DNA from 3 places in the Cobetia sp. MC34 genome. Region 3 is predicted to be linked to each of the others. Evidence: predicted binding sites of a transcription regulator. Region 3 holds the regulator's gene; each other region holds the start of a gene.

Region 1 (3,278 bases), on a different contig from region 3:
GGCGAACATGATGAAGGTATTGTTGATTCGCGTGCGATAGTGCTGCGCTTCGATATCCGAACCGTCCCTGCCCGGCAATATCAGATGTTCATGAAGCGGCATGTTCCATCCTCGACACTCGGTAGCATCAGCCAATGTTACACCGCGCGCAGAGCACACCTCACTGGAATAAAGAGTTGATCAGTAAACGCAAGATTACCGTCTGCCTGATAGAACAATGTGCTGTGTCATCAGGCCGGCCAGGCGAAGCAAGGGCAAAGAGGCGTCGGCAACACAAACGCGCCGGCAACACGAACGAAAGCGCCCTGCTGTCGTCATCCACCTCGATGGCGACAGCAGGGCGCTGAAGGTAAAGCCAAGGCCAAGGCAATACCAGGTCACGGCCAGCTCACGGCCTGAGCGTCATGACACCTTCTGGCGCACCCCGGCCGGCACATAGATGCGTGCAGAGGCGGCATCTCCCAGCCAGTACCCCGAGAAGATGCCATACAGCCCTGCCGCCATCAGCCCGCCGATGAACAGCGTGAAGTGGGTGATGTCGCCCAGCGGCAGGAAGCTGATGATCAGCGTCACCGCCGAGGAGACCAGCAGCGCCTTGACCGCCGCGACGTTGACGCCCTTCTCGAAGAAGTACTCGCCTTCCGCGCTGTCGGTGAACAGCGCCTTGGTGTTGATGCCGCCCTTGTTGACCAGATAGTGGTCAAACAGGATCACGCCATACACCGGGCCGATGGCCGCGGCGAGGATGCCCACGGTGTACTGGATGATCTCCGGGTTGTTGAACAGATTCCACGGCGTGATGAAGATGGAGCCGACGGCGGCGAGCATGCCGCCCATGCGCCAGCTGATGCGGGACGGTGCCACATTGGAGAAGTCGAACGCCGGGGACACGAAGTTGGCCACGATGTTGATGCCGATGGTCGCCAGCACCAGGGTCAGGATGCCCAGCGCTGCCGCGACGCCATTGTCGATGCGGGCGACGGTCTCCATCGGGTCATGCAGCATCTCGCCGAAGATGGGCTGCGTACCGGACACCACCACCACGGTGATGACGGCAAACAGCAGGAAGTTGACCGGCAGGCCCCAGAAATTGCCGCGCTTCACATCCCCGGGGGTAGCGCAGTAGCGCGAGAAGTCCCCGAAGTTGAGCGTCGGCCCCGCGAAGTAGCCCGCCACCAGTGCCGCGGCGATCACCATCTGCCACAGGGCGTCGCTGCCAGAGAGCGTCTTGCTGCCCAGCGTGAAGCTGATGTTGTCCCAGCCGGCCTGCCAGACGATCCAGCCCGCCAGCGCGAACATCACCACATAGACGGCTGGCCCGGCGAAGTCGATGAAGCGGCGCACCGCATTCATGCCCCACCAGAACACCAGCGCCTGCAGCACCCACATGAACAGGAAGCAGTACCAGCCCAGCTGCGAGAGCCCGAACAGCTGGGTCTCGGTCAGTCCCTCCAGCGACGGCACATAGCGCAGCAGCACCAGCATCAAGGCATGCGCCGCCAGATATGTCTGGATGCCGTACCACACCACCGCGATCAGCCCGCGGATGATCGCCGGAATGTTGGCACCATATATGCCGAAGGACTGACGGCAGACCACCGGGAAGGGCACCCCCGTCTGCTGGCTGGGCCGCGAGATCAGATTGGCGAACACCTGCACCACCAGAATGCCGACCAGCATCGAGACCAGAATTTGCCAGCTGGCCAGCCCCAGGGTGAACAGACTGGCGGCAAAGACGTAGCCACCGACGCTGTGCACATCGGACATCCAGAACGAGAAGATGTTGTACCAGTTCCAGTTCTGCTCGCAGGGGGCGAGGTCCTCATTGATGAGCCGCTTGCTCGCGTTGCTCAGATCAGGGGGAGTCTGGGGTGTCATTGTTGTCTCCAGAGGGGCTTGTGGGCCATGGGCCAGTCACGAGGCGTCATGCCTCGCCATACCCTCCCCTTATCAACAAGCGTGCCAGTGAAACACTTGTTGCGGATTTTCAATCTCCAAGCGTTTTCCCCAGGGCCCGCTCTGCGCAACACCCCTGCCAGTAATGCCATGCGCGCGGCAACCCCTTAGACATCAGGCACCATCAACTTCCGCTGTATTAGCCATATGCACCACAGCAGCGCACCGCCAATGAAACGAACGTTGCGCCAGCAGGTGTCGCCGCGACTGGCACGGATGCTGCTCGTGTTTTGTGTGCTCCGCTCGTACGGCCCTGCATCCGACGCGCGCCATCACGAAAAAGCCCGACACGCGAAAGTCCATCACGAGCCCCCATCATGAGAGAGCCCGCCATGTTGCATCTCAAGGTCATCAATCCCAACACCAGCCAGGCGATGAGTCAGCAGATGGCGCACTCGCTGCAACGGCAGCTCGCCCGGGACGTCCACCTCGAGGTGCTGACTGCCGAGCATGGCGCCCCCAGCATCGAGACCGCCGTGGAGGAAGCCATGGCGGTGGTCGCGCTGCTGGCGCTGATCGCCCGTGATCGTGAGGGCCTGCTGGAGACCCCGCCCGCCGATGGCTATCTGCTGGCCTGCTTCGGTGACCCCGGCCTCGAGGCCGCCCGTGAACTGAGCCCCGTGCCGGTGATCGGCATCGCCCAGGCCGCCATGCACATGGCCACGCTGGCGGCTCCCTCCTTTGCCATCGTCACCAGCATGACCAGCACGCTGCCGATGTCCGAGCAGCTGCTGGAGCGCTATGCGATGCGCCCTCTGTGCAAGGCGCTGCTGGCCTGTGACGTACCGGTACTCGCGCTGTCCGAGGCGCGCACTCCCCCCGCGGCATTGCTGGAGAGCTGTGAACACGCCAGAGCCAGCGGTGCCGGCAGCATCGTGCTGGGCTGCGCTGCGATGGGGCCGCTGCGTGATGCCATCGCGTCAGAGATCGGCCTGCCGGTGGTCGACCCGCTGCTGGCGGGGCGCGACCTGCTGCTGACCCTGATGCGCCAGCCCGCTGTCGCTCGCACGATGCAAGCGGGTGAGGTGAAACCTCTCAGCGGTGTCTTTGCCCAAGGCCTGGTGGCCCTTTGACCCGCCAGCAAACTGCCCTTGGCTGGCGCCTCGCGACCGAAACGCAAACGCCCCCTCACTGCTGCCAGTGAAGGGGCGTTTGCTTTGGCCAACTCTGACTCAGTGCTTGTCGTTCGACTCTCCCGAGAGGCTGCGATCGCCGACCACCGCCGTCACCAGCTTGCCGATGCTCAACCCCTGCACGAGGATCGAGAACAGCACGATGATGTAGGTGGTGACCACCAGCGGCTCGCGGAAGTCGCCTTCAGG
Region 2 (3,278 bases), on a different contig from region 3:
GCCATACCGACAGGTGTGGCCCTGTTTTTCGTTGTGGCCCTGTTTTTCATCATGGCCCTGTTTCGTTCTATCTCTTTGCTCTGATCCTTTGCTCTGCCCCTGATCCTTTTCCCTGAGAACGGCCATGCTGCTGACAGATATGCAGGGCGCGGTGGTAGCCTTGCGTGACAGTCAATGCACACAGGCGTCTTGTCGAAGGCCCCAAATGCTGGCATCAACGCGGTAAGCTTTGTAACTTGTTAGCCTTGTCATCAGGCAGCAGGATCGCCTGTCGATAGACCCAACCCGCTGGAGCTGCCTGCGGCTTCTGGCCTCCCATGACTCTCTTCAGGAATCTTCGGATGTGGCCCTTCGTATCCTCCCTGCGCGTCGCGAACCCCGCGACTGACTCGCGTGCACTGCCTGCAGCGCGCCCCGAGCCACTGCAGTGCCTGCTGCTGGCAGCGACGCTGATGCTGTCGAGCCTGTCGTTCGATCTTCAGGCGGCCCAGGTCTATCGTCACGTCGATGCCAACGGCAACGTGGTCTTCAGTGATCAGCCTGCGGGCGGCAGCAAGGTGCAGCTGACGCCGCTCAGCGTGGTGCCGTCGACGGAATCCCTGCCGCCGCGGCGCAGCACGCCGTCGCACGTGAGTTCTTCCTCATCCAGCGAGAGCACCCGCACCCGGGCGCCTGCGGTGGATGTGGCCTTCCGTGGCTATACCACCTTCACCATCCAGAGCCCGTCCAACGAGGAGACGCTGCAGACCGGGCAGGCGGGCAATCTGGCGGTGCGCCTGGGGATCGAGCCCAAGCTGCGCCCGGAAGACAAGGTGCGCGTGACCGTGGACGGTGCGCCGTCTCAATCCGCCATGCACAGCACCGTCTTCATGGTGCCGGCGCTGGAGCGTGGCAAGCATGTCATCCAGGCGGAGTTGCTGGATTCCACCGGCCGCGTGCGCCAGACCAGCGAGCCGAAGGTGGTCTATGTGCAGCGCGCCAGCGTCAATCTGCCTCGCAACCCCAACAACCCTGCCAATGCTGGCGGTGGCTAGCAGCGTCTGGGCGGCCTTTTTCTTCGCGCGTTTCTCCTTCGCTGACAGGCCGCCTTCGGGCGGCTTTTTCGTGTCTGGGACAGTCGATGTCGGGCCGCCTGGCGGTGAAGCGAGGCAACGCGAGTTCGAGCGCGATTTTTCGTCTGCACCATTTTGGTGCCAATATGAGGGGCCAGAAATGGTTGCACAGCATCGGACGCCGTGTTCTCGGTGCCTGCACCAGACTGGCGCGGTTATTGCAGAACAGGGAGACGTACTGCAGATGGCGAACAAACCCATGCATCAACGACTGCTCGAACACCTGAACACTGCCGTGGTGGTGCTGGACTCACAGCTGCAGATGGTCTGGATGAATCCCGCCGCGGAGACGCTGCTGGCGGTGAGTCTGGTGCGCGTGAAGGGCAGTACGCCCGACAACATGACCGGGCTGGATGACACCCTGATCAATGTGCTGCGCAAGGCGCTGGAGGAACAGCACCCCTACACCCAGCGTGAGGCCGAGATCATCAACGCGGCCAATGAAGCGCTGACGGTGGATTTCACCGCGACGCCCATCAGCGCCAATGAACTGCTGGTCGAGATAGAACCGCGTGACCGCCTGATGCAGATCTCGCGCGAAGAAGCGCTGATCGCCCGCCAGGAGGCGGTCAAGGTGCTGACGCGTGGTCTCGCGCATGAGGTCAAGAATCCGCTCGGCGGTATTCGTGGCGCCGCCCAGCTGCTCGAACGTGACCTGCCCGAACCGCAGATGGTGGAGTTCACGCGCATCATCATCGAGGAGGTGGACCGCCTGCGTGATCTGGTCGATCGCATGCTCGGGCCGAACCGGCCGCCGCTGCAGGCGCCGGTCAATGTGCATGCGGTGACCGAGCGGGTGCGAGCCTTGCTGCAGGCGGAAGGCAGCGCCATCACCTTGAGCGCCGACTACGACCCGAGCCTGCCGGAGGTGATCGGCGATGAAGGCCAGCTGATCCAGGCGGTGCTCAACATCGCGCGCAATGCCACCCAGGCCCTCAATGAGCAGCCACAGCCCGATTCACTGCAGCCTGACGCCGCCCCTTATGAGATCACGTTGCGGACCCGCGCTCGCCGGCAGTTCACGCTGGGCCATGAGCGCCACCGGCTGGTCTGCGAGCTGGCGATCATCGACAACGGCCCCGGCATTCCGGAGAGCCTGCGCGAGACGCTGTTCTACCCGATGGTCTCGGGGCGCGCCGAAGGCTCAGGGCTCGGGCTGTCGATCGCCCAGGGCATCCTGCACCAGCATCAGGGGCTGATCGAGTGTGACTCGCGCCCCGGCCATACCGAATTCCGTTTACTCATTCCGCTAGCCGGCACTTCTGGAGATCACACATGAGCGAGACTGCCCGCGTCTGTATCGTCGATGACGACCGTGCCATTCGCTGGGTGCTGGAGCGCGCTCTGGCACAACCCGACCTCGAGGTGGAAACCTTCGAGCGTGCCGATCAGGCCGAAGCCAGCATCATGCGTCAGTGCCCGGATGTCCTGATCACCGATATCCGCATGCCCGGAACCGATGGTCTCGACCTGATGGCGCGCGTGCGCGAGAAATACCCGGACCTGCCCGTCATCGTGATGACGGCGCATTCCGACCTCGACAGCGCCGTGGCCTCCTATCAGGGCGGCGCCTTCGAATACCTGCCCAAGCCGTTCGATGTCGATGAAGCGCTGGCGCTGGTACGGCGCGCCGTGGCGCATGCCCGTGAGTCCAAGGCGCCCGCCGCCGTGCCGGAAGGGCTGACCAAGGAAATCATCGGCGAAGCGCCGGCGATGCAGGAAGTCTTTCGCGCCATCGGCCGCCTGTCACAGTCGCATATCACCGTCTTGATCAACGGCGAGTCCGGCACCGGCAAGGAGCGCGTGGCCCAGGCGCTGCATCAGCACTCGCCGCGCGCCGCCAAGCCGTTCATCGCGCTCAACATGGCGGCGATTCCCAAGGACCTGATGGAATCGGAGCTGTTCGGCCACGAGAAGGGCGCCTTCACCGGCGCCACGGCGCTGCGCCGCGGGCGCTTCGAGCAGGCCGATGGTGGCACGCTGTTCCTCGATGAGATCGGTGACATGCCCGCCGAGACCCAGACCCGCCTGCTGCGCGTGCTGGCCGATGGCGAGTTCTATCGTGTCGGTGGCATCACGCCGGTCAAGGTCGACGTGCGCATCATCGCCGCGACGCACCAGCATCTGGAAAAGCTGGTCGAGGATGGGCGCTTCCGTGAGGATCTC
Region 3 (3,278 bases):
GTGCACGTGCCGGCATCGGCTATCTGCCGCAGGAGGCGTCGATCTTCCGCAAGCTGTCGGTGGCCGACAACATCATGGCGATTCTGGAGACCCGCAAGGACCTGGATCGCAATGGCCGCAAGGCACGCCTTGAAGAGTTGCTCGAGGAATTCAGCATCACGCACATCCGCGCCAGCGCCGGCATGAGCCTGTCCGGCGGCGAGCGTCGTCGGGTCGAGATCGCCCGTGCACTGGCCACCGAGCCGGACTTCGTATTGCTCGATGAGCCCTTCGCCGGCGTCGACCCCATCTCGGTGGGCGAGATCAAGAGCATCGTGCGCCAACTGCGCGATCGTGGCATCGGCGTGCTGATCACCGACCACAATGTGCGCGAGACGCTCGATATCTGTGACACCGCCTATATCGTCGGCGATGGCCAGATCATCGCCCACGGTGACGCGGACTCCATCCTGGCCAACCAGCAGGTGCGCGACGTCTACCTGGGCCACGAGTTCACGCTCTAGGGTCAGCGGCTGCGCTGAGTCCTCGCGAGGTAAAAGCTTCGAAAGCCGCTGCGTGATTTTATCGCGTAGCGGCTTTTTCATGTCTGACATCAGACGCATGCATGACGTCCATACCACCTTGGTGGAAACATGGCATGCAAGTTGCTTGAATATTCACGACAACCACTTGTCAGTGCCCCGAGTCACGGTATAGCGTAGTAAGCACGTTCCTTTGCCGTGAATTGACTGACTCCATGAAACCCACCCTGCAACTCCGCCTCGGCACCTCGCTGACCATGACGCCGCAGCTCCAGCAAGCGATCCAGCTGCTGCAGCTGTCGACGCTCGACCTGCGTCAGGAGATTCAGCAAGCCCTCGAGTCCAACCCCATGTTGGAGCTCGACGAGGACTACGAGTCGCTGGATGTCGTCGAGACACAGGATTCGAGCGAGATCTCCACTGCCGACTCCTCGAGCGAGATTCCCGAGGAATACCCCCTCGACAGTGACTGGTCGGACCTCTACCAGGACCACGCCGGTAGCCTGACCAGCTCCGGCAGTGGCAGCGGGAGCGAAGAAGGGCCGGACTTCGATCGCAATACCAGCGTCGAGAGCCTGCAGGACCACCTGCGCTGGCAGCTGGCGATGACCGACCTCGATGGCCGTGAACGCCAGATGGCGGAGAGCCTGATCGATGCCGTCGACGGTGCCGGTTATCTGAGTCTGTCACTCGATGAGCTGGTCGATGGCCTGCGCGGCCAGGGCCTGCCCGGCCTCAAGGCCTCCGAACTCGAGCAGGTATTGCTGCGTCTGCAGCAGTTCGACCCGACCGGCGTCTTCGCCCGTGATCTGCGCGAATGCCTGCTGCTGCAACTGGCACTGCTGCCGGATGACCTGCCGCTGCTGGCGCAGGCGCGCCGCCTGGTACGTCAATTCCTCGAGGCACTGGGCAACGATGACCGCAAGCTGCTCAAGCGCCGCCTGAGCCTTGACGATGACGAGCTGGATCACGTCATCCGCCTGGTACGCGCGCTCGATCCGCGTCCGGCATCCGCCTGGGGCGAGCCCGCCAGCGATTACGTGATCCCTGATCTGCTGGTGCGCCATACCCGCCATGGCTGGCAGGTCGAGCTCAACCCGGAAGCGCTGCCCAAGCTGCGCATCCAGCCGGAATACGCCGCGCTGATCAAGCGTGCCGACAAGTCCGCCGACAACACCTTCCTCAAGGACAACCTGCAGGAAGCGCGCTGGCTGATGAAGAGCCTGTCATCACGCAATGACACCCTGCTCAAGGTCGGCCGCGAGATCATGGCGCGCCAGATCGACTTCCTCGAGCAAGGCGAGGAAGGCATGAAGCCGCTGATTCTGGCCAACATCGCCGAAGTGGTCGAGATGCACGAATCGACCATCTCGCGGGTCACGACCCAGAAGTACATCCACACCCCGCGCGGCGTCTTCGAGCTCAAGTTCTTCTTCTCGAGCCAGGTCGGTGGCAGCGGCAGTGGCGACGCCCACTCAAGCACCGCCATTCGTGCCCGCATCCGCAAGCTGATCGCGGAAGAGCCGGCCCGCAAGCCTCTCTCCGACTCGCGGCTGGTCGATCTGCTCGCCAGCGATGGCATCGAGGTCGCACGCCGTACCGTGGCCAAGTATCGCGAGGCGATGGGCATCCCCTCCTCCAGCGAGCGCAAGCGTCTGGCCTGAGGCGTCACCTGCGGCTGCCATGCCCTGCTTTCACCTCCACAATGGCAGCCGCCGCCAACCTCAAGCGCTGGATTTTCCGCTCATCAGCCTCTGACTTCGCGGGCAGCGGTACGCCTGTCGCGCGCTCGGTCATGCCGTCAACCGCTCATCAATTGCCCGTCATGGGCCATGACGGCGCGCAGGATGACGGTAAAAAACCGCCGTTCCGGCAGCGTCATTCACCGTCAATCGCATGTTTTTAAAGTCACTTTTGCGCGTATTGCACCTGGATGACACCCGGAGAACCTCCCGGAACGCCGCTTGCTCCACGCAATCGAAGCGCCTGAAAGGCGACGTACATGCAGGCATTGGCGACGAAAACCCGCCTTCTTGCGCGTCTTTCACGCACCACCCACCAGACGTGCCCTTGAAGTCCACTCCGTTACCCCTCAATGAGTTGAAGACAAGCACTGAGCCACGATGCAGCGCAGCGTTGATCTTTGCGCAAAGCTTGGGCATTGTCGGTACAGACGCTCACGACATCTGACGCCACTGGCAAGGGTGCGAAAACATCGCCAGACGGTGGCCGTCAAGCCTGTTGCAGAGCGTCCGATCAGGGTTTGCTCGTAGTCAAAAAGGGTTACAATTGAATGGCAACCCGCTGGATAAAGGAGCGTGTCCATGCAAGTGAATATCACCGGGCATCATGTGGAACTTACCGATCCTCTCCGCGATTACGTCAACGAGAAGCTCGCTCGCCTCGAACGGCATTACGACAACATCACCAATGTTCAGGTGACACTGTCGATCGAGAAGGAGCGCCAGCAGGCTGCCTGCACCTTGCACGCGGCAGGCGCTGACCTCCACGCCCTGGCAGAAGACCCCAACATGTACGCTGCCATCGACGCGCTCGCCGACAAGCTGGATCGCCAGCTGGTCAAACACAAGGAAAAGTCCCAGGCTCGCTCTCAGGGCACCGGGACCCGTTGACCTTCAGCCATGACACTTGATCAGATCCTTCCCCCCGAGCGCACGCTTTACGGTGTCCCCGGGGGGAGCAAGAAGCGGGTGCTTGAATTCTTCAGCACCTTCATCGCACAGAACATTCCCAGCC

The links. Region 3 encodes sigma-54, which starts transcription at its own class of promoters, with help from an activator protein. Its sites were predicted from a motif close to TGGCACNNNNNTTGCTNT; they were not measured.
Region 1: the regulator sigma-54 is predicted to act here: its motif matches at 1,948-1,965, upstream of IZU87_RS11695 (NCS1 family nucleobase:cation symporter-1).
Region 2: the regulator sigma-54 is predicted to act here: its motif matches at 1,260-1,277, upstream of glnL (nitrogen regulation protein NR(II)).

The regions. Positions count from the first base shown of each region.
Region 1 covers NZ_JADPPY010000020.1:37,486-40,763, reverse strand. Annotated here, with positions in the region: gene IZU87_RS11700 (GGDEF domain-containing protein) at 1-102, opposite strand, end outside; gene IZU87_RS11695 (NCS1 family nucleobase:cation symporter-1) at 403-1,878, opposite strand; gene IZU87_RS11690 (aspartate/glutamate racemase family protein) at 2,274-3,029, shown strand; gene IZU87_RS11685 (cation:proton antiporter) at 3,129-3,278, opposite strand, start outside.
Region 2 covers NZ_JADPPY010000020.1:17,282-20,559, forward strand. Annotated here, with positions in the region: gene IZU87_RS11610 (DUF4124 domain-containing protein) at 342-1,034, shown strand; gene glnL (nitrogen regulation protein NR(II)) at 1,297-2,391, shown strand; gene ntrC (nitrogen regulation protein NR(I)) at 2,388-3,278, shown strand, end outside.
Region 3 covers NZ_JADPPY010000001.1:259,523-262,800, forward strand. Annotated here, with positions in the region: gene lptB (LPS export ABC transporter ATP-binding protein) at 1-503, shown strand, start outside; gene IZU87_RS01155 (RNA polymerase factor sigma-54) at 737-2,185, shown strand; gene hpf (ribosome hibernation-promoting factor, HPF/YfiA family) at 2,846-3,154, shown strand; gene IZU87_RS01165 (PTS sugar transporter subunit IIA) at 3,164-3,278, shown strand, end outside.